Regions from separate parts of the Actinophytocola sediminis genome, predicted to be linked through region 2. Evidence: riboswitches for the same ligand, from Rfam matches in the RefSeq annotation. Region 2 holds a riboswitch; each other region holds the start of a gene.

Region 1 (7,608 bases), on a different contig from region 2:
GCGAGCGCGATCCCGACCCAGGCCAGCGGCGCCGGCCGCTCACCGAGCACCGCCACGCCGACCAGCACGGGCAGGGTGACACCACCGATCGCGCTGGTCGGGACGACGATGCTCACCGCACCGCGGCTCATGCCCCGGAACAGGAACATCATCGCGAGCCCGGTCCCGACGCCGGACAGCCCGCCCCACACCACGTCCGCGAAAGCCGGCACGCGCACGGACACGAACGGCGCCACGCACGCCATCGACACCAGGCCGCCGAGCTGCCCGAACAGCGCGACGCGCACAAACGAGCCGCGCCGGGACAACACCCCACCGAGGAAGTCGGACAGGCCGTAGCTCACCGCCGAGGCGAGCGCGAACAGCGCACCCACCGGCTCAGCCGTCGCGCTCGGCCTGCCCGACCGGGCAGGTCGCGTTCGTGGTGCAACCCGCCCGATCGCACAACCGGCACAGCAGCTCCGCGCTGCCGACCTCGGTGTGCAGGCGCGCCAACAACTTGGCGAGGAGGCCGGCCAGGACGTCCTGCTCGTCCGGGTCGAGCACGGACACGAGGTCGCGCAACGGCTGCTCGCGGGCCGCGAGCAGCCGGGACGCGACCCGCCGCCCCGCCGGGGTCGGACTCACCCGCACTTCCCGGCCGGCCCCCGGTCGCCGTCGCACCAGCCCCTTCGCGGTCAACGAGTCGACCATGCGGGCCGCGGCGGGTTGGCTCAGGCCGATCCGCCTGCCCAGCTCGGTCACGCTCAACCCCGGCGTGGTCACGAGCACGACCAGCCCGGCTGCCCCGCTGGCACTGGTGCCGCTCGCCTGGGTCGCGCCGGCGAGCGCGAGGTCGGTCACGGCCAGCGCGGTCGCCCCGAGGAGGTTCGCGGTTCGGCGTTCGTCATGCATGAGTTATGCATAACACGGCGGGTCAACCCAGACCGAACGTGAACGTCTTCTTGAAGTTGTCCTTGGTTGAGTTGAACACCTCCTTGGCCTTGTCGGTAACCGCCTCGTAGGCGCCCGGGGCCTTGTCCACCACGGTCGCACCGGCTCCCTTGACGGCGTCGTAGACGTCACCGCCGTACTGGTCCACCACCACGTAGGTCACCGCGCCGGCGACCAGACCGGCCGCGAGCGGGGCCACGGCCACCACGACCGGCGCACCGACCAGTACGGGCGCCGCCGCGGCCACCGCGCTGGTCGCCGCGCTGGTCGCCGCGCTGGTCGCCGCGGTGGCGGCGAACAGTCCGGCGCCGTTGGCCGCCGTGCTGACGACGATGTTCTTCACCGACGGGTCTTTCGCGATGTCGAGGCCGAGGCCGGCGGCGGTGATCACCAGACCGACCCTCGGCACGCTCTTGACCACCGCGGCGACCGGACCGGTGCCCGGGGCCATGGGGTTGCCGACGGTGATGGTCATCCCGTGCGCGAGTTGGGCCGGCAGGCCGCCGGCGGCGAACCTGCCCGCCGCCACGGCGGTGTCGTGCGCGGCGGCATGCGACGCGGCCGTGCTGAGCTGGGCGGCGGCGTCGGTCACCGACGTGAAGCGGCTGCCGACCGCCGTCCCGACAGCGGTCGCCGCGATGCCCAGCAGGCTGATCGAGCCGAAGATCTCGCCGGGGATGGCGCCGAAGAAGTCGCGCAGCGTGGTCTGGGACGCCAACTCCAGCTCACCGGCCTCGGTGACGGTCCGCGTGCATTCCCCGTACGCCTTGATCTTGGCGGCGTAGTCGGCGGCGGCGGCCTGTGCGGCGGTGACCGCGCTCTGCTCGGCGGCGGTCGGGCAGCGGTCGCCTGGCAACGGTGCGGCCGCCGGCGGCGGGCCGCCGGGGTCGAGGATGTGCGTCGCGGTGAGGGTCAGCCCGGCGGCCGCGGCCACCTCGCGCGCCTGTGCCATGCGGCTCTTCACGGTGTCCAGGTCGGCGGCGTGCCGGTCCAGCGCGGCGGCGGACTCGACGTGCCGCGCGGCGATGCGGTCGACATCGCCGACCGCGCTGACCACTCGTGTCTGGAAGGCATCGGCCGCCGAGCCGGTCCAGCCGGACTCCGAGATCCCCGCCGCCTCGCGGGCGGCACTGCCCGCGTCGAAGGTGGCCCGGGACAGCTCCCGCACCCAGCCCGCCGTCGCGCGCAGACTGCCGGGGTCACCCTTCACCCACGTGTCGAGCGGCATCAGGACCTCCCCGCGTACGCGTTGGCCTCGGTCTGGTCTCGCTGCTGGTACTCGCGCAGCGTGTTGTCCACCTCGGCGCGGGCCCCCTGGAGACCGACGGCCACGGAATCGGTCGTGTTGCACAGCGACGCGAGGCCCATGGCGACCACGGCGGTGCAGTCGCCTGCCTGTGGCGGCGGCGGGGACGCGGGCACACCGTCCACTATGGACGCCGCCAGGGACAGCTTGGTCGACACGGTGGCCAGCACCGACGGCTCGACGTCGAAGTCGGTCATCCCGTCACCTCCGCGTCCCACACGACGAGGTCGGCCGAACACAGCGCCGCGCAGTCCTCGACGCGGTCGGCGTACACGCCTATCCAGGCCTGCGCCGCGCCACAGCAGCGCACCAGGTCCTCGATCGTTCGGTAGACCGGCAGCGCGAGCCGGTCGTCCTCCGTGCGCCGCAACTCGAACGCGATCTCGGTGTCGGTGGCCGTGCCCGGCACGAAGACCTGGCTGGTCGTGGAGTCGTCGCCGTCCCAGCCGAGCAGCCGGCCGTCGATCACCCCGGTGGAGAGTTCCCTCATGTCGCCTCCATGTGTTGGTATGCCGCCGATGGTGGGTCCTGCGAACACCGCCGGTCCACGGAGATCAGGCGAAATCCCAGCTCAGTACGGCTGCGCGGACGGACAACCAGTTGTCCGCGGACAACCGGAACCCGTCCTCGGCGGCCGGCGTCGAATCCGCGAAGCAGGGCCGGGCCAAGGAGTTTGTCCGTGAACGACAGAGCGCTGGTGAACCAGTCGGCGAGAAGCCCTGGCCGCCCCCAGGGCGATCTCAGGGGCACGTCGAGGCAGGCCAACGAGCTCGCGGTGTTCCTCCGGGACCTCACCAAGGACCACACGGTGCGCCAACTCGCGGTGCGCTACATGGGCGGGCGCACGGCGTGGAGCATGTACCGCTCCGGCGCACAGCTGATCCCGCTGCATCTGCTGGAGCAGGTGGTGCGCGACCGCACCCGCGACCAGGCCGGCCGCGAGCTACGGCTGACGCGGGCGCGCACGCTGCACGAGCAGGCGGCCGCGGCGCAGCCGGCGGCCGACCCCGTCGCGGTGCCCGAACTCCCACCGGAGGCCGAACCGGCGCCCACCCGCCGGTCGAGGCTGTGGCTGTCGCACGCGGCCGCGGCCGCGGTGGCCGTGGCGGCGACATTGCTGGTGGCGACCCCGGGGAACGGTCCGCGGCCAACGACCCCCGCCCCCGTCCCGCACATCGCGACCCAGTTGGTGGCGCTGACGCCGACCGGTGACGCGGTGCGGTCCTGGGACCCGGCGACGCGGCGGTGGACGACGATCGGCGCCCACGCCGCGTCGGTGCACGGCGGCGGCGCCGGGCTGTGGGCCATCTCGCCCGGTGTCGGGCACATCGCGCAGTACCACTCGCCGGGCAACTGGTCCTATACCGGTGAACGCCCGGCGGAGCTGGTGGTCGGGCAGGACCAGTTGCTCCGGCTCGCGCCGGACCGGGCCGCGGTCTGGGCGTGGGTGCCGCAGGACAAGTCCTGGCTGCTGGTCGGCGGACAGGCCAGGCACCTGTACGCGGGCCCGGCCGGCATCTTCGCCTCCAGCCCGAGCGGCACGGACCTGTTCCGCTACGAGGGCACTCCCGAGAACTGGACCTGGGTCACCGACACCCTGGATCCGCGGGACACCCTGGTCGTCGGCGGGGAGACGCTGTACCGGCTGACCGCGGGCCGCACGGAAGTGCAGGAATGGGACCAGGTCGACGGGCGGTGGCGCCGGATCGGCGGCGCCGCGAAGACGATCCGGGTGGGCGGCGCCGGTCTGGTCGCGATGGACGACGACGGCGGGGTGCGCGTCTACCGGGACAGCCCGAACGACTGGCGGCGCATCGGCGACGGCGCGGCTGACGTCGCGGTCGGCGCCGACCGGGTGTACCGGCTGGGCACCGACGGCGCGATCTCGGAGTGGTCGGCGAACACCTGGCACGACCTCGACGCCAGCGCACGGGCGATCACCGTCGTCGGCACGTGACCGACACGCCGACACAACATATGGGTGCCGGAAGAGTCGCGGACTCCATGTATTGTGCTCAGCGAGCTGGTTCGGACGTCCACGCCATGGGGCGTCCGTCGCAAGAGGGAACCCGGTGCGAGTCCGGGACTGCCCCGCAGCGGTGAACGGGAACGACCGCCGTCACGAAGCACTGGACGCGAGTCCGGGAAGCGACGGCCAGTAGACCACCGACTCCTGGCGCGTCGACGCGCCCGGGTTCGGCTGCCCGCGAGTCCGAAGACCTGCCAGCTCGCCTGCCCGCGCCGCGGGTGGGCGCGGTCTCCAGGCCCCGAGGGAGGGCGTGCGGACATCGGCGGTGCCGTTCACGGGCACCGCCATGGGTCCTCGCGTGTCCACTTCGGACTGGAACCGGTCGGATCGAGCTCACGAGGAGAGAGCTGTGACGACAAGCCAGGTCGGCATGCGGGAAGCCGACGACACCGAACGGCCGACGATGCGGGTACGCAAACGCGGCGGCGAGGTCGAGCACGTCGACCTCACCAAGATCGTGCGCGCCGTCGAGCGCTGCGCCACCGGTCTGTCCAATGTGGACCCAATGCGGGTCGCGACGAAGACCGTCAGCGGCCTGTACGACGGCGCGACCACCGTCGAGCTGGACCGCCTCTCGATCCAGACCGCGGCCGAGCTGGTGGCCGAGGAGCCCGCCTACTCCCGGCTCGCGGCGCGCCTGCTGGCGACCTTCGTCGACAAGGAGGTCCGCGGCAACGGCATCCACTCGTTCAGCCAGGCCATCGCGCTCGGCCACGAGCACGGGCTGATCGGCGACCAGACGGCGAGCTTCGTCACCACCCACGCGCGCAAGCTGGACGACGCGGTCGACCACGACGGCGATCTGCGGTTCGAGTACTTCGGGCTGCGCACGGTCCACGACCGCTATCTGTTGCGCCACCCCAACAGCCGCGCGGTCATCGAGCGCCCGCAGTACTGGCTGCTACGTGTCGCATGTGGACTGTCGGACACGCCGGCCGAGGCGATCCGGTTCTACCGGCTGATGTCCTCACTGGCGTATCTGCCCAGCTCACCGACGCTGTTCAACTCCGGCACCAGCCACACCCAGCTGTCATCCTGCTATCTGCTGGACTCGCCGCGCGACGAGCTGGAGTCGATCTACGAGCGTTACGGGCAGATCGCGCGACTGTCGAAGTTCGCCGGCGGCATCGGCGTGCAGTGGTCCAGGGTGCGCTCGCGGGGCGTGCTGATCCGGGGCACCAACGGGCATTCCAACGGCATCGTGCCCTGGCTGCGCACGCTGGACGCCTCGGTCGCCGCGGTCAACCAGGGCGGGCGGCGCAAGGGCGCGGCCTGCGTGTACCTCGAGACCTGGCACCCGGACATCGAGGAGTTCCTGGAACTGCGGGACAACACCGGCGAGGACGCGCGCCGCACGCACAACCTCAACATCGCCAACTGGATCCCCGACGAGTTCATGCGCCGGGTGGAGGCCGACGCCGACTGGTCACTGTTCGACCCGGACGAACTGCCGGAGCTGCCCGACCTGTGGGGTCCGGCCTTCGACGAGACCTACCGGGCCGCCGAGCGGGCCGGCCGCGCGGTGCGCACGGTGAAGGCGCGGGACCTGTACGCGAAGATGATGCGCACGCTCGCCCAGACCGGCAACGGCTGGATGACGTTCAAGGACACCGCGAACCGCACGTCCAACCAGACCGCCGACGCCGGCAACGTCATCCACCTTTCCAACCTGTGCACCGAGATCCTCGAGGTCACCGCCGACGAGGAGACCGCGGTGTGCAACCTCGGCTCGATCAACCTCGGCGCGCACCTGACCGGCACGGAGATCGACTGGGACCGGCTGCGGGAGACCGTGTTCACCGCGGTCACCTTCCTCGACCGGGTCATCGACATCAACTACTACCCCACCGAGCAGGCCGCCCGGGGCAACCCGCGCTGGCGGCCCGTCGGGCTGGGCGTGATGGGCCTGCAGGACGTGTTCTTCCGGCTGCGCCTGGCCTTCGACTCGCCCGAGGCCAAGGAGCTGTCCACCCGGCTGGCCGAGGACATCTACCTGACCGCGCTGGAGACCTCCGCCGAGCTGGCCGCCGCCGAGGGACCGCACCCCGCCTACGAGCAGACCCGGGCCGAGCAGGGCAGTCTGCAACCCGACCTGTGGGGCGTCGTCCCGACCCAGACCGAACGCTGGGCGGCGCTGCGGGACCGGATCGCCGAAACCGGGCTGCGGAACTCGTTGCTGATCGCCATCGCGCCGACGGCCACCATCGCGTCGATCGCCGGCTGCTTCGAGTGCATCGAGCCGCAGGTGTCCAATGTGTTCAAACGGGAGACGCTGTCCGGCGAGTTCCTTCAGATCAACTCCTATCTGGTGGCGGAGCTGAGGAAACACGGGCTGTGGACCGAGGACACCCGGGACCGGATCAAGCGTGCGGACGGCTCGGTGCAGGGCCTGAGCGCGCTGCCCGCCGAGTCAAGGGAACTGTTCCGCACCGCGTGGGAGCTGCCCCAGCGCGCGCTGATCGACCTCGCCGCCGCCAGAGGCCCCTACGTCGACCAGAGCCAGTCGCTGAACCTGTTCGTGGCCTCGCCGACGATCGGCAAACTGTCCTCAATGTACCGCCACGCCTGGAAGTCCGGGCTGAAGACCACCTACTACCTGAGGTCGCGGCCGGCGACCCGCATCCAGCAGGCGACTGTCACCACCGCCGCCGCCTGCTCGATCGAGAACCCAGAAACCTGTGAGGCATGCCAGTGACCACCGCCGAGAACACCAGCCAGGCCCTGCTCGACCCCGGCATGGACCTGACCCTGCGCCCGATGCGCTACCCGCTGTTCTACGAACGCTTCCGGGACGCGATCAGGAACACCTGGACGGTCGAGGAGGTCGACCTGCACTCCGACCTCGCCGACCTGAACAAGCTCACCGCCGCCGAACGGCATCTGGTCAACCGGCTGGTCGCGTTCTTCGCCACCGGCGACACCATCGTCGCCAACAACCTGGTGCTGAACCTGTACGAACACGTCAACGCGCCGGAGGCGCGGCTGTACCTGTCCAGGCAACTGTTCGAGGAGGCCGTGCACGTCCAGTTCTACCTGACGCTGCTCGACACCTACCTGCCCGACGAGCAGGAACGGGTGGCCGCCTTCGCCGCGGTGGACAACATTCCCTCCATCCGGGCCAAGGCCGAGTTCTGTTTCAAGTGGATCGACTCGATCGAGCACCTGAACCGGCTGGAGACCAAGGACGACCGGCGGGCGTTCCTGCTCAACCTGATCTGCTTCGCGGCGTGCATCGAGGGCCTGTTCTTCTACGGCGCCTTCGCCTACGTCTACTTCCTGCGCTCCCGGGGTCTGCTCAACGGCCTGGCGTCGGGCACCAACTGGGTGTTCCGCGACGAGT
Region 2 (7,608 bases):
CAGACCGAGATCGGCCGACGTGACGATCCGCAGCGCGGTCGCGGCATCCGTCGCCGCGGCGAGCGCTTCGACCAGGGGGCGGACGTCGTCGGCGAGGTGGCGGCGCAGGGCGACCAGGTAGAGGCCGCGCTTGCTGCCGAACGTCTTGTACAGGCTGTTGCGGTGCACGCCGAGGTGGGTGACGAGGTCGTCGATGGACACCCCGTCGTACGCGCGACCGCCGAACAGTCCCACGGCGGCACGCACCACCGCGTCCTCGTCGAACGCCCGTCGCCTGCCCATGCCCCAAACCGTAGACTTTTGAGGAACGATCAGTCAAGAACGACCGTTCCTCAAAAGCCCGGTGTTCACCGGGGAACGTCCAGGCGCGCGCTGATCTCGCTGCGGGGCAGGAGGTTGCGGGATTCCAGCGCGACGCGGAGGTGTTCGGCGGCGTCGATGTTCAGCGGGCTGGAGGTCCACATCGCGAACGGCAGGTTCAGGAACCGGCCCTCGGCGACCGCGGGCAGGTTCCTGGTGGCGGGGTTGGTCCGCAGCACGGCGACCTTGTCCTCGAAGGACTGCCTGCGGTAGTCGACGAAGGCGATGAAGTCGGGCTTCGCCGCGACGATCCGCTCCCAGGACACCGAGGTCCAGGATTCCTCGAGATCACCGAGAGCGTTGCGCGCACCGGCGGCCTCGATGACGGCCTGCGGCGCCCCGTAGGCCCCACTGGAGTAGACGTCCGTGGTGCCGCGGTCGAAGAGGAAGACCGTCGGCGGGGTCTGTCCCGCGGGCGCGGCGGCCAGCGCGTCGAGCCGGTCGCCGATGTCGGTCACCACGGACGCCGCCTCCCGGTCGTGCCCGGTGATGCGGCCGAGGTTGCGCAGGTCGGTGGTCAGTGCCGCCCACGGCTCGGTCGTGCCGCGCTCGGCGCCGGAGCCCCGCGGGCAGCCCTCGGTCGTCTGGTAGGCCGCGATCGACTGGGCCGCCAGTCGTTGCGGCGTCACGTCGTCGCCGTCGCTGAACCAGGACACCATCACGTCGGCCCGCTTGGCGAGGACGTTCTCCAGCGACGGCTGGCCCTCCGTGGTGACCGGCAGGCCGCCGACGACGTCCGCCCCGTAGGCGGCCTCGAGCACCGCCCGGTCGTCACCGAGGCTGCTCACCGCGGCCACCTGGTCGGCCGCGCCGACGGCGAGCACGGTGGCGATCCGGTTCCCCTGGTTGACGAACAGGCGCCGCGCCGGGCTGGGGAACGGGACCTGCTCGCCGCAGTTGGTCACGGTGATCTCGCCGGACGCGGACTCGGGCGGTTCGCCACCGCACCCGGCGAGCGCGACGACGGCGAGCAGGGTGACGGCGCGGCGGCGAACAGTGCGGGTCGTCATGGTGCTCTTCTCTGGTCGGGGCGGGACCGCGCGAACCCCGGCCCGAGCACGAGGTGCTCGCGACTGGTGCGCGCGTCGGTCAGGTGGGCGGCGGCCACGGCGAAGACCTCCTCGACCGTCGCGGGCGCCAGGGCGACCGCCGCCGCGTCGACGGTGCGCAGCGCGCCGTCGTGCAGCACCGCGACGCGGTCGAAGTAGGCGGCGGCCAGCGACAGGTCGTGCATCGCCGCCACGACGGTGCGGCCGAGACCGCGGAGGGTTTCCAGCAGCCGGGTCTGGTGGCTGATGTCGAGGTGGTTGGTCGGTTCGTCGAGGACCACGAGCCCGGCGCCCTGGGCGAGCGCGCGGGCGAGCGTCACCCGGCGGCGTTCGCCGCCGGAGAGCTGGTCGCATCGCCGGTCCACCGCGTCGGCCAGACCGACGGCCGCCAGCGCGTCCAGGGTGCTCGCGCGGGCCACCCGCCCCAACGCCCACGGCGGCTGGTGCGGCACGCGGCCCAGCGCGACCAGCTCCCCCACCAGCAGGTCCGCCGGCGGCGTCTCCTCCTGCCCGACATAGGCGATGCGGCGGGCCCGGCTGCGTACCGGGAGCGCGTGCACGTCCTCGCCGTCGACGGTGACCCGGCCCGCCGCCGGTGCCGCCAGCCCGCAGAGCGCGCGAATCAGCGTCGACTTGCCGCTGCCGTTGACCCCCACCAGGGCGATCAGCTCGCCCGGCGGCACCTCGAGATCGACACCGGACACGATGACCCGGCCCGCGATCTCGCACCGCACCCCGTGACAGCGCAGACGCGTCATGCGGCGCCGCCAGCGAAGCTGTAGTGCCTGCGGCCCATCAGGATCAGGAACACCGGAGCGCCCACCAGCCCCGTCACCACGCTCAACGGCATCTCCTGCGGCCGGACCAGCACCCGGGCCACCACATCCACCCACACCAGGAACAGCGCTCCCCCGAGCGCCGCCACCGGCAGCACCGCGGCGTGCCGCGCACCGACGACGAGCCGCGCCAGGTGCGGCACGACCAGGCCGACGAAGCCGATGCCACCTGAGACCGCGACGAGCACCCCGACCAGCACCGAGGTCAGCACGAACAGGCCGATCCGGATTTCGCGTACCGGGACCCCCAGGGCGGCGGCCACGTCCGGACCGGCGGCCAGCGCGTCCAGCCAGGTGTGCACCGCCAGCAGCGCGACGACGGACAGCACAACCGTGATCAGCGCCGGACCGGTGCTCGCCCACGTCGAGCCGGACAGGCTGCCAAGCAGCCAGTGCAGCACCGACCGTGTCGCCTCCGGCTCGTCCCCCAGGAACACCAGGAAGCTGGACACCGACGAGAACGCGGCGGACAGCACGACCCCGGTCAGGACCAGCCGCAACGGCGTCAGCCCACCCTGCGCGAGCGACACGCCGAACACCAGCAGCGACGCCAGCACCGCGCCGACCAGCGCGCCCGCCGACACCGCCCAGATCCCCAGCCCGCCGAACACCCCCGCGACGATGACCAGCGTCGCCCCGACACCCGCACCCGAGGAGACGCCGAGCAGGTACGGATCGGCCAGCGGGTTGCGGACCAGGGTCTGCATCACCGCGCCCGCCAACGCCAGACCCGCCCCCACCACGGCGGCCATCAGCACCCGTGGGGCACGCAGGTCCCACACGATCGCGTCGTACACCGGGTCCTGGCCCGGCGCACCACCCAGCCTGGCCCGCACGGTCTCCCAGACCCCGGTCAGCGGCAACGGCTCCGCGCCGAGGGTCAGGGAGACGACCATGCTGGCGGCCAGACCAGCGAGCAGCACGAGCAGCAGCGGCACGACCGGCATCCGGCGCGGCGGGCCGCTACCGGAGATGGCACGCCTCGGGGACACGCGGACCCGCTCTCGCCAGGGGCCCAGGTCGCGGAGCCCGGTCGGATGACGACCGAGCCAGCAGGTCTTCGGACTCGGGATCGCCCCGGCGGAACGCCTTCCCGGGCCGTTCGGCCCAGTGGCGCGTGTTCCGCCGGTCACCCTCACCGCTGCGCGACAGTTCCGGACTCACACCGGATTCCCTGGCCACATGGGCGCGACTGGCTCAGCGGGACGTTAACACGACCGATCCACAGCGAGGGGCACCAAATGTGTCCCGCGTCACAGATAGGAAGCCTCGGAACTACGAGGCCCTCGTCGCCGACTCATGACCTGGTGTCACCAGTCGGTCACCGTGTGACCCAGCTGGCCTCGTGACCCGGAACACGACGAGATTCGGGGAGGACCTGATGCGCAACGACCTCGCCAGCACGGGGGGCGACGAGGATCGGCGACGCGCGCGCGGCCGGCGCCGGTTCGCCTCCGCACGGAGCGGGCGGTGATCAGCCGCGAGATCGACTTCGTCAAGGCGAGTCCCACCCAGAACATGACCGTCCTGGTGCGGACGGAGCACCCGCAGGAGGAGTACCCGGCCATCGCCAGGCGCGTCATGGCCTACGAGCACGTGCACGCCGAGCAGGTCGGGTTCGTGCGGAAACCGGAGTCGCTGGACGCGGATGCCGGTCTCCACATGGCGGGCGGCGAGTTCTGCGGCAACGCGTGCATGGCGCTGGCGGCGCTGCGCGCGTTCGAGGCGGAGCTGGAGACCGGCGACAGCCTGGACACCGCGCTGGAGGTGTCGGGGACGGCCGACGTCGCCAGGTGCCGGGTCGTGCGGCGGCGGCGGGACTTCGGTTGCCGGCTCACGATGCCGTTGCCGACGGCGGTGGAGGACGGTGCCCGCGCGGGCGAGCTCGGTGCCGGGTCGACCTTCGTGCGCTACGAGAGCTCGCTGTTCGTGGTCATCGAGACCGGGCTGCTCGACCGGGCCACCATGGACCAGGCGCAGGTCCTGGCGCGCCGGCTTGGCGAGACCCGGGACGTGTCCGTCGTCGGGGTTCTGTTGTACACCGCGGCTTCGAACCGCCTCGCCCCGCTGGTCCACGTGCCGTCGGTGGACAGCATGGTCTGGGAGAAGGGCTGCGGGTCCGGTACCGCCTCGCTCGGCGCGTACCTGGCGTGGAAGAACAACACCTCCGTCGCGACGAACGTGGTCCAGCCAGGCGGGTCGATGCGGGTGACGGTGAACTACGAACGTGGCGGTCCGACGGGCATCGAGGTCGAGGGGTCGGTCCGGATCGTGGCGCAGGGACGGGCTTTCCTGTGAGCGGCGCGCCGGAGCTGTTGTCGTTGATGCACAACTATCTGCGGCGCCTCCTGGCGGCGGCCGCGCGGTACGACGGGACGGTGCGCCACAGCGCGGAGCTGGCCAGCGTCGTCGGCGACTACTCCGGTTTCGTGACCGACCGGCGCCATCACCAGGCATGGCACGCCCTCGTGCGCGCGGGCACGGACGAGTTCACGAACCTGGTCGAGGACCTGCGAGCGCGGTCCGCCCGCTGCGCGGCGATCATGGAGAAGTACCGCGCCCGCCAGCTCCTGCTCGGCCATGCCGGGACCACGGGCTACTTCGAGAACGTCGAGTCCTGCATCGAGGAGGAGTTCGGGACCTTCGAACTGTCCCCGGACGCCAGGGTGCTGCTCGTCGGCGCTGGCTCGTTTCCGATGACCCCGCTGTACATCGCCAGGCGGACCGGCGCCGGCGTGGTCGGCGTCGACATCGATCCCGAGGCCGTCGAGTTGGGCAGGCAGGTCGTGGCGCGGCTGGGGAGCGACGACCTGGACATCAGGCTGGAGCACACACCGGTGGTGGACCTGGCCTTCACCGGGGAGGCGTCGCACGTCATCTTCAGTTCGACCGGCGCGGTCAAGTACGACCTGCTCGACCGGATCCACTCGTCGACCCGCGACGACGTCGTCGTGGCCGTCCGCTACGGCGACGACCTGAAGTCCCTCTTCAACTACCCCATGCGGGAGGTCGACCGGCGGAAATGGGCGCTGGCCGAGAACGTGCCGCGGCCCGAGCAGGTCTTCGACATCGCGCTCTACCGGAAGGTGTGAGTACGGCTGTGGGTGGAACGGGGCGAGGAACGCACGACGTCGACCGGGTGCTGATCGCGGGCACCGGTCCGGCCGCCGTGCAGCTGGCGGTCGCGTTGACCAACCGGCTCGGTTGCGTGGTGGGGATCGCGGGACGGGAGTCCGTCCGAGCGGACGCGTTCTTCTCCGGACTGCGGGACAGCCACGGGCGCATCCGGGTGGACGTCCAGAGTGCCAAGGACCGCGCCGCCGAGGGCGAATGCGTGGTCGACGACCTGTTCCGGGGATACCGGTCGGTCACCGGCAGGTGGCACACCCTGGTCCTGGCGGTGACCGCGGACGCGTACACGCAGGTCGTGCGCCAGCTCGAGCACCGGGTTCTCGAGCAGGTCAGGTGTGTGGTGCTGGTGTCGCCGACCGTCGGCTCGAGCGGTCTGGTCCGGCGCCTGCTCCTCGGCCACGGCGTGGACGCGGAGGTGATCAGCCTCTCCAGCTATCTTGGCGCCACCCGTTGGCGGGACGGGGGTCCGTCCCCGCGCGTGGTCACCGCGGCGGTCAAGAAGCGGCTGTACGTCGGTTCCAGCCGCGGCCGGTCGGACAACCTGGACGCGCTGTGCGAACTCCACCGCAGGCTCGGCGTCGCCACGCCGGTCATGGCCGGGCCGATGGCGGCCGAGACCAGGAACATCTCCCTGTACGTGCACCCCGCGCTGTTCATGAACGACATCACGCTGGACGCCGTGTTCGCCGAGTCCGGCCCGGTCAAGTACGTCTACAAGCTGGTGCCAGAGGGGCCCATCACGCCCGCGCTGATCAGCGAGCTGGTGAGCCAGTGGAAGGAGCTGACGAGCATGGTCGGCAGGCTGGGCATCCCGGGCGTGAACCTGCTGCGGTTCATGGTGGAGGACAGCTACCCGGTACGCGAGGAAAGCGTCGCCCGCCGGGACATCGAACGGTTCGAGCGGCTGCCGACCATCCATCAGGAATACCTGGTGTACGTCCGGTACGCCTCGCTGCTGGTCGACCCGTTCTCCGAGCCGGACGCCGACGGCAGGTACTTCGACTTCTCGGCCGTGCCCATCCGCCGGGCCTTCGTCGACCGCGCGGGACGGTGGGACGTGCCGAGAATGCCGAACGAGGACTACTACCGGACGAAGATCATCCAAGGGGTCGGGCGGCATCTGGGAGTGCCGTGCCCCACGATCGACAGGTTCATCGCCCGCTACGAGCGCGCGCTGGACGAGGCGGCCATGGCGCGCGCGGGCACCCCGGTGTCGGCCGCCTTCTCGGTGCGGGACTTCCGCGCGGACCTCGAGCTGATCCGCGGCGACCTGGCGACGGCCCGATGACCACGGCGGACCGTGCGGGTTCGCCGACCACCGCCGGCGTGCCCTCGGTCGAACAGCTCAGCGACTGGCGCATCTCGCGCGCGGTGCTGCCGACCCTGATCGCGTCGGTGGTCGGGCTGATGCCCTTCACCGTGTACAGCACCTACCTCGTGGCGATCACCGACGACGCCGGGGAGAGCACCGCGGTGGTGGGTGCGCTGCGCGGCCTCGGCGGCATCGGTGCCGTGGTGGTCGGGATCCTCGTCGCGCCACTGATCGGACGGATTCCCCCCGGCAGGGTCGCCGCCTGGTCGCTGCTGCTGCTGGCCGCGGCGGCACTGGTCGGGACCGTCGCCTGGCTGCCAGCGCTCGCCGCGTTCTGTCTGCTCATCGGCGTGTCCAACGCCGTGCTCTACCCCGCCCTGACGACCGCCGCGGCCGACCGGTTCGGCACCGGCCCGGCCGCGGCCCGCGCCGCGACGCTGGTGTCGGCGACGCGGACGCTGGCCGCCACGCTGGTCGTACCGGTGCTCGCCGTGCCCGCGCTGTGGTGGGGCTGGCGGGGGGACTTGGTCGCGATCGCGGTGCTGGCGGTCCTACTGGTGCCGGTGATGCTCCGGTACGGCCGGGATGGCCACGACGACACGGCGCCCCGTCACGGCTACTTCGCCGCCTTCCGTGCCCTGGCGGCGGTACCGGGCGCGCGCGCGATCATCATCCTGTCGTTCGGCCAGGCCGCGGCGTTCCAGGGATACCAGGCGTACCTGGCCGCGTTCTACGCCGACGAGTTCGGGCTGACGCCCGGCGTGTTCGCGTTCGTGTGGACCCTGAGCGGCGGGGCGTTCTTCCTCGGCAACCTGTTCACCGGCCGCCTGGTGAACGGCACCGAGTCCGACCGGCCCGCCTGCCGTGCACTGCGTGTGTGCCTGGTGGTGGCGCTGGTCTCGCTGTTCGGCGTGTTCCT
Region 3 (7,608 bases), on a different contig from region 2:
GATGCCGGCGAACGCCTTGACCAGCGCGGCGTCGGTGATGGCGAGGACCAGGTGGTTGACCCCGGTCGAGGCGATCTCCGTCCTGATCTTGGCCAGGCACTCCTCCGGGGTGCCGGCCACGGACAGCTTGTCGGCCAGCTCCGGCGGGGTGAGCTCGAACGCACGGTCCACCCGGCCCTCCCCCACCGCGGCGATGATCTCGGTCAGCGACGCGGGATCCACGTCGTTGCGCGCCAACTGCTCGGCCGGCATCGACGACGCGTACAGGCCGACCATCGCCCTGGCGGCGTCCTTGGCCGCCCGCGAGTCCTCGCCCGTGGCGAACACGACCCACGCGCCGAGGTCCAACGACGACACGTCGCGGCCGGCGCGCTCGGCGCCGATCCGCACGTTCTCCACCATGTACTCGTAGGCGCGCCTGGTGTAGCTCAGCGCATGGTGCACGCCGTCGGTCAGCTCCCCCGCCGCCTGGAACGACTTCGGGCCGCGCATCGCGCCCAGCTTGACCGGAACGTGCCGCTGGACCGGCCGGGCGAAGGTGAACAGCCCGTCATAGCGGTAGAACTCGCCATCGTGGCTGATCGCCCCCTCGTCGAGCAGGGTGCGCACCACGGTGTGCGCCTCCTTGAGGCGGGACAACGGTTTCGTCCGCGCCCAGTCGATGCCGTACTGCGCGAGCAGCCCGAAGTTCCCCGACCCGAGCACACATTCGGCGCGGCCCCCGGTGAGCTCGTCGAGGGTGGCGGTCGCCTGGGCGATCAACGACGGCTCCCGCAACGTCACCGCGGACACGCTCGGACCGAACCGGATGTTGGTCGTCTTGTCCGCCGCCGCGGCGAACAACAGCCAGAGATCCTTGTGCCAGGTCTCGTCCGCCGCATAGCAGGCGTAGAACCCGAGTTCGTCGGCGAGCTTGATGGACTCGATCGTGTCGTCGAGCGGGTAATCAGGCAACAGCACGAAACTGAACCGCATGATTCTCCTCCCAGAACAGTCGACCAGCCCAGTGTGGCTCCCCGCCGGTGACTACCGGAAGGTCACGCGCGATCGCCGAGAGCCACGATGTGGTCCGGCAGCCGCTCGTCGTCGCCGTACATGAAGTGGTTGCTCATCCGCTCCGAGAACCGGCTCGCCTCGGTCGTGCGGCCGACCGCCTCCGCCACCTGACGGACCAGCATCGGGGACGCGCCGCAACACACGCCGAGGTAGTTGACGTCCAGGTCGTGCGCCTCGGTCGCGAAGGCGCCCAGCTCGTACCTGTTGGCGGACAGCGGATCGAGCGCGGTGGGGAACGTGCGACCGTGCGGGGAGGGGACGCGTGCCCGGTCGTCGGTCAGGTTGAAGAACGTCGGCTCCTCGACGGTGGTCCGGTACGGCACGGGCAAGGCACCGACGTGACAGGACACCGCCGCCCGGATCTCCTTGAGCCACGGCAACATCGTGTCCGGCCCGCGGAAGCAGTTCATGCCGACGACGTCCGCGCCTGCCTGCTCGAGTCGCTGGCAGGTCTCCACGATCCCGACGCCGTCGGCCAGTTCGTTCAGTGCCATCGGCGCGATGGTGAGCACCACCGGCAGGCCGGTCGACGCCGCCACCTCCAGCGCCGCCAACGCCTCGCCCGCGTAGTAGAACGTCTCGCCGATGATCAGGTCGGCGCCGCCGTCAACGGCCCAGCCAACCATCTCCTCGAACATGGCACGCACCTCGGCCTGCCGGCCGGTGTCCGCCGGGTCCCACACGTTCGTGTTGGAGATGTTGCCCGCCATCAGGTCCCCGGGTCGCGCGTCGGCGACCTCGCGGGCGATCCCCAGTGCCGCGCGGTTCAGCGGCTCGAGCAGATCCTCCTTGCCGATGACCCGCATCTTCTCCCGATGCCCGTTGTAGGTGAATGCCTCCACCACATCGGAGCCGGCTCGTTGGAAGTCGACATGCAGGGCGCGCAGCGCGTCGGGGTGTTCCAGCGCCACCTCGGGCACGAACTCCCCGGCGGTGAGATAACCCCGTCTCTCCAGCTCGAAAAGAAATCCCTCGGCGCAGATCACCGGGCCGGCATTGAGGCGTTCGGTCAGGTCGTTGGTCGACATTGTGCGGCTCCATCGCTCGTGGATCGGCTACGTGCGCGCCGCAGACGGTCTCCTGACTTCCGGATGTCGGCTTTCCTCGCCTTCCCAGGACATGTCCCAGTGGCGTCATGAGGTTCGCTATCCGGTCACAGTGGCGAGGACCGCGCTGGATTCACACCAGACTTCCCGTTTTCTGCCGCGCGTCGAACACGCTATCCACCTGCCACAGGATGGTCAATTGTTTCATATTATGGAACCGGTGCAGTCACTTCTCGTGCCGGAGCAGATAGATGTCCAGTAGCCAGCCGGCCTCGTGTTTCGCGGCGGTGCGGGCGGTTGTTATCGCGGGCAGGACATCGGCGAGTTGGCCGGCGGCGAGTCGTTCGCTCGGGGTGCCGAGATTGGCGCCCCACCAGATGTGCCAGCCGGCCGGGTCGACGGCGCGTAGTTCCTCCAACGAGCGGCTGAGCAGGACCGCGATGTTGGGCTGTCGCTGCCGGATCGCCTCGACAAGACGGCGGCCGGTGGTGATGTGCAGCGGTTCGCCGATGCCGTGCGGCACGATGCGGTGGCGGGCGGCGAGCGCGGACAGGCTCGACACGCCCGGCACGACCTCCAGCCGGGCGCCGACGGTGTCGGCGACGCGGGCCAGCACGCGGATCGTCGAGTCGTAGAGGGCCGGGTCGCCCCAGACGAGGAAGCCCGCGTCGCCGTCGTGGTCGGCCAGCGCGGCGGCGTAGCGGGCGGCGCGGGCCGCGTGCCAGTCGGCGACCGCGTGTGCGTAGTCCGCCGCCGTGCGGTCCCGCTCGGCGTCCTCGACGACCACGATCGTCGGGTCGCCGCGCACGTGGCGGCCAAGCAGCGCTGTTCTGGCGGCGGCCAGCGGGTCGCCGTCCGGGCGCTGTTTCTCGGTCACCACGAAGAAGTCGACCTCGTTCATCGCCAGGACCGCCTCGACGGTGAGCTGGTCGGGACCGCCGGGGCCGACGCCGATGAGCACCACCCGTCGGCTCACGCGCCGTCCTCGAGGTCTCCCTCGACCGACAGGTAGACCGCCTGCAGCTGGGCCAGCACCTCCGGGTCGGGCTCGGCCCACAGCCCGCGGTCGGCCGCCTCGTGCAGTCGCTCCACGATGCCGCGCAGCGCCCACGGGTTGGCCTGGCGCATGAACTCCTGGTTGGTCTGGTCCAGGACGTACTCGCGGGCCAGCCGCTCGTACATCCAGTCGTGCACGACACCGGTGGTCGCGTCGAAGCCGAACAGGTAGTCCACGGTCGCGGCCAGCTCGAAGGCGCCCTTGTAGCCGTGCCGTTGCATCGCGCCGATCCAGCGCGGGTTCACCACCCGGGAGCGGAAGACGCGGTTGGTCTCCTCCTGCAGCGTGCGGGTGCGCACCGCGTCGGGGGACGTGGAGTCGCCGACGTAGGCCTTCGGGTCGGCGCCGGTCAACGCCCGGACCGTGGCGATCATGCCGCCGTGGTACTGGAAGTAGTCGTCGGAGTCGGCGATGTCGTGCTCGCGGGTGTCGATGTTCTTCGCGGCGACCTGGATGCGGCGGTAGTTCGCGCGCATGTCCTCGGCCGCCGGCCGGCCGTCGAGCCCCCGGCCGTAGGCGAAGCCGCCCCAGGCGGTGTAGACCTCGGCCAGGTCGGCGTCGTCGCGCCAGGTGCCGGACTCGACGGCCTGCAGGATGCCGGCGCCGTAGGAGCCGGGGGCCGAGCCGAAGATCCGCGCGGTGGCCCGGCGTTCGTCGCCGTGCTCGGCGAGGTCGGCGTGCACGTGGGCGCGGACGAAGTTCTGCTCGGCCGGTTCGTCCAGCGCGGCGACCAGCCGGACCGCGTCGTCGAGCATGCCGACCACGTGCGGGAAGGCGTCGCGGAAGAAGCCGGAGACCCGCACGGTCACGTCGATCCGCGGTCGGCCCAACTCGGCCAATGGCAGCACCGCCAGCTCCCGCACCCGCCGGGAGGCCTCGTCCCAGACCGGCCGGACACCAAGCAGGGCAAGGACTTCGGCGATGTCGTCGCCGGAGGTGCGCATGGCCGAGGTGCCCCACACCGACAGGCCGACCGACTTGGGGTACTCGCCGGTCTCGTCCAGGTAGCGGGCCAGCAGCGAGTCGGCCATCGCGACACCGGTCTCGTAGGCGAGCCGGGAGGGCACCGAGCGGGGGTCGACGGTGTAGAAGTTGCGGCCGGTCGGCAGCACGTTGACCAGACCGCGCAGGGGCGAGCCGGACGGGCCGGCCGGGACGTACCCGCCGTCGAGCGCGTGCAGCACCGCGTCGAGCTCGTCGGTGGTGCGGTTCAGCCGGGGCACCACCTCGGTGGCGGCGAACGCCAGCACCCGGACGACCTCGGGGTCCTCGTGCAGTCCGGTCGCCGCGGCCGGGTCCCAGCCCGCCGCCTCCATCGCCTCGACGAGCGCGCGGGCCTTGGCCTCGACGGTGTCCACGGCACCGGTCTGCTCGGCGCCCTCCTTGAGGCCGAGCGCGGTGCGCAGGCCCGGCACCGCGGCGGTCTCGCCGCCCCAGATCTGTTGGGCGCGCAGGATCGCGAGCACCAGGTCCACCCGCGCGGCCCCGGCGGGTGCCTGGCCGAGGATGTGCAGCCCGTCGCGGATCTGGGCGTCCTTGACCTCACACAGCCAGCCGTCGACGTGCAGGATGAAGTCGTCGAACTCGGTGTCGTCCGGGCGGTCGTCCAGGCCGAGGTCGCGGTGCATGTGCGCGGCCTGCATGAGGGTCCAGATCTCGGCGCGGATCGCGGGCAGCTTGGCCGGGTCCATCGCCGCGATGTTCGCGTGCTCGTCGAGGAGTTGCTCCAGCCGGGCGATGTCGCCGTAGCTCTCCGCCCTGGCCATCGGCGGCACCAGGTGGTCGACGATCGTGGCGTGCGCGCGGCGTTTGGCCTGCGCGCCCTCGCCGGGATCGTTGACCAGGAACGGATACACCAGCGGCAGGTTGCCGATGGCCGCGTCGCTGGCACAGGCGGCGGACAGCGCGGCGTTCTTGCCGGGCAACCATTCCATCGAGCCGTGCTTGCCGAGGTGCACGACGGCGTGCGCGCCGAAACCATGCTCCAGCCAGCGGTAGGCGGCCAGGTAGTGGTGTGATGGCGCCAGGTCCGGGTCGTGGTAGATCGCGACCGGGTTCTCGCCGAACCCGCGCGGCGGCTGGATCAGCAGCACGATGTTGCCCGACCGGATGGTGGCGAGCACGATCTCGTTGGCGTCGTTGACGAACAGCGCGCCCGGCGCCGGTCCCCAGGCCTCGGTGACCGACTCCCGCAGGGCGGGGTCCAGCGCGGCGAACCAGCGCGTGTAGTCCCCCGCCGGGATGCGCACGTGCGCGTCGGTGAGCTGGCCCTGGGTGAGCCATTCCTCGTCCTGTCCGCCGGCCGCGATCAGCGCGTGGATGAGCGCGTTGCCCGCCTCGGTGTCGTCGGCGAGGTCGATGGCCGGCAGGTCGCCGATGTCGTACCCGGCGGCCCGCATTCGGCGCAGCAGCCGCACGGTCGACACTGGAGTGTCCAGGCCGACCGCGTTGCCGACCCGGCTGTGCTTGGTCGGGTAGGCCGAGAGCATCAGCGCGATCCGCCGCTGCCCCACCGGGGTGTGCCGCAGCCGGGCGTGCGCGACCGCGATGCCGGCCACGCGGGCACAGCGCTCGGGATCGGCGACATAGCGCGGCAGGCCGTCGATGTCGGTTTCCTTGAACGAGAACGGCGCGGTGATGATCCGGCCGTCGAACTCGGGGATCGCGATCTGGCTCGCGGAGTCCAGCGGGGTGACGCCCTCGTCGGCGGCCAGCCACTCGGCCCGGCTGGAGGTCAGGCACAGGCCCTGCAGGATCGGGATGTCCAGCGCGCGGATCCGCGCCACGTCCCAGGCCTCGTCGTCCCCACCCGCGCTCACCCCGGCCGGGGTGCTGCCGCCGGCGGCGAGCACAGTGACCACCAGCGCGTCCAGGGTGCCGAGCGCGGTGTACAGCTCGTCGGGCGCCGAGCGCAGCGACACGGAGAACACCGGCACGCCGACCGCATCGCCGGTGGCGTCGACCGCGTCGGCGAGCGCGTGCGCGAAGTCGGTGTTCCCGCTGGTCTCGTGTGCCCGGTAGTAGAGGATGCCGATCCGGGGCAGTTCGCCGGCGGGGATCGCGCGGTCGGCGAAGCCCCACGCCGGCACGGTGACCGGCGGCTCGAAGCCCTCGCCGGTGAGCAGCACGGTGTCGGAGAGGAAGGCGTGCAGCTGGGCCAGGTTGGCCGGCCCACCCTCGGCGAGGTAGCGGTGCGCGTCGGCCGCGATGCCGGCCGGCACCGTGGACAGGCGCATCAGCTCCGCGTCCGGGGTCTGCTCGCCGCCGAGCACCACCAGCGGCACGGCGCTGTCCCGCAGGATGGCGAAGCCGTCGCGCCAGGACTCGGGGGTGCCGAGCAGCCGCACGACGACCACCTGGGCGCCGTCGACGACCGAGGCCAGGTCGGCGAGGTCGAGCCGGGCGGGGTTGGCCCAGCGGTAGTCGGCGGCCGACGCCCGCGCGGACAGCAGGTCGGTGTCGGACGTGGACAGCAACGCGACAGTGGGCGTGACACTGGGCATGCGGTTCCTCCTGGCGGGGTTCGCGCCCCGCGTGGCAGGTGGTGGCCGCGGTCAGTGTCTGGCTGCCCGGCTGGTGTCAGCCGGTGCACAGTGGCGGAACCGCCCCGGAGTCACACCGGGTTCCTGAGTCCGCGACCGGCGGACACGCTCCACCCTAACCGCTGGCGAGCACACAGTCGCCGCAGTACCCGCCGCCGGGGATCCGGTAGTAGAGGCAGCAGGAGGACCGGACGAACTCGCCGGCCAGCTCACCGGTGCCCGCGAGCGGGCCGGCGAGCAGGGCGGCACCGTGCTCGCGCGCGGCCGGGGCGAGGTCGGGACGGGCGCGGCCGATCATGCGGGCCGCGCCGAACACGGCGGAGGTGATGTTGCCGGACAGGATCTGCCGGGACAGGGAGTACCGCTGCGCCAACACCTCCGCGAGCGGCGTCAGCACGTCGGTGAGCAGGTCGCTCACCGACGGTTCGGTGTCCGCACCGGTCAGCGTGAGCGGCCACGGTCCCTGGTCGACCGGCTGCCACCAGGCGTCGTCGAGGGTCGGCCGGGGCAGCGGCACGCCGAGGACGCCGGCGCCGAGCACCGGCGAGATCAGCCTGGCGAACAGGCCCAGCGACATCGTGGACGCCGCGACCCGCCGCTCGACGTCCACAGTGGACAGTCGACTGAGCACGGTGTGCACGTGCCCCACCCGCTCCGCGAGCACCGCCGTCGCCAGCAGGTCCCGCAGCGGTCGCCACGGACCGGGCCCGGTCTCGCGGCGCACCGCGAAGAACGGGCCGAGCTCGGACAGGACGGAGTCCGCTGCTGGCATGTGGTCATCGTGGCACGGACCAGGTGGCACGATGGGCCGGTGGCCGCCCGCACCTACGCCGACCGCTGCCCGGGAGTGTTCCGTCCCTGGGTGGCGCAGGACGGCGCGCTCGTCCGGCTGCGCGTGCCCGGCGGC

What was found. Region 2 has a riboswitch for cobalamin ahead of ACYVIP_RS27545 (FecCD family ABC transporter permease). Riboswitches for the same ligand answer to the same signal wherever they lie in the genome.
Region 1: another riboswitch for cobalamin. It lies ahead of ACYVIP_RS11615 (ribonucleoside-diphosphate reductase subunit alpha); the one in region 2 lies ahead of ACYVIP_RS27545 (FecCD family ABC transporter permease).
Region 3: another riboswitch for cobalamin. It lies ahead of ACYVIP_RS26160 (homocysteine S-methyltransferase family protein); the one in region 2 lies ahead of ACYVIP_RS27545 (FecCD family ABC transporter permease).

Annotation. Positions count from the first base shown of each region.
Region 1 covers NZ_BAAGXS010000018.1:276,316-283,923, reverse strand. Annotated here, with positions in the region: gene ACYVIP_RS11645 (EamA family transporter) at 1-374, opposite strand, end outside; gene ACYVIP_RS11640 (MarR family transcriptional regulator) at 379-894, opposite strand; gene ACYVIP_RS11635 (hypothetical protein) at 917-2,161, opposite strand; gene ACYVIP_RS11630 (hypothetical protein) at 2,161-2,436, opposite strand; gene ACYVIP_RS11625 (SAV_915 family protein) at 2,433-2,729, opposite strand; gene ACYVIP_RS11620 (hypothetical protein) at 2,919-4,196, shown strand; cobalamin riboswitch at 4,247-4,481, shown strand; gene ACYVIP_RS11615 (ribonucleoside-diphosphate reductase subunit alpha) at 4,618-6,963, shown strand; gene ACYVIP_RS11610 (ribonucleotide-diphosphate reductase subunit beta) at 6,954-7,608, shown strand, end outside.
Region 2 covers NZ_BAAGXS010000049.1:44,069-51,676, forward strand. Annotated here, with positions in the region: gene ACYVIP_RS27530 (TetR/AcrR family transcriptional regulator) at 1-282, opposite strand, end outside; gene ACYVIP_RS27535 (ABC transporter substrate-binding protein) at 348-1,370, opposite strand; gene ACYVIP_RS27540 (ABC transporter ATP-binding protein) at 1,367-2,167, opposite strand; gene ACYVIP_RS27545 (FecCD family ABC transporter permease) at 2,164-3,237, opposite strand; cobalamin riboswitch at 3,280-3,457, opposite strand; gene ACYVIP_RS27550 (hypothetical protein) at 3,716-4,543, shown strand; gene ACYVIP_RS27555 (SAM-dependent methyltransferase) at 4,540-5,337, shown strand; gene ACYVIP_RS27560 (opine metallophore biosynthesis dehydrogenase) at 5,346-6,665, shown strand; gene ACYVIP_RS27565 (MFS transporter) at 6,662-7,608, shown strand, end outside.
Region 3 covers NZ_BAAGXS010000043.1:95,593-103,200, reverse strand. Annotated here, with positions in the region: gene ACYVIP_RS26165 (LLM class flavin-dependent oxidoreductase) at 1-975, opposite strand, end outside; gene ACYVIP_RS26160 (homocysteine S-methyltransferase family protein) at 1,038-2,084, opposite strand; cobalamin riboswitch at 2,110-2,299, opposite strand; gene cobF (precorrin-6A synthase (deacetylating)) at 2,329-3,078, opposite strand; gene cobN (cobaltochelatase subunit CobN) at 3,075-6,662, opposite strand; gene ACYVIP_RS26145 ((2Fe-2S)-binding protein) at 6,817-7,473, opposite strand; gene ACYVIP_RS26140 (sulfite reductase subunit beta) at 7,513-7,608, shown strand, end outside.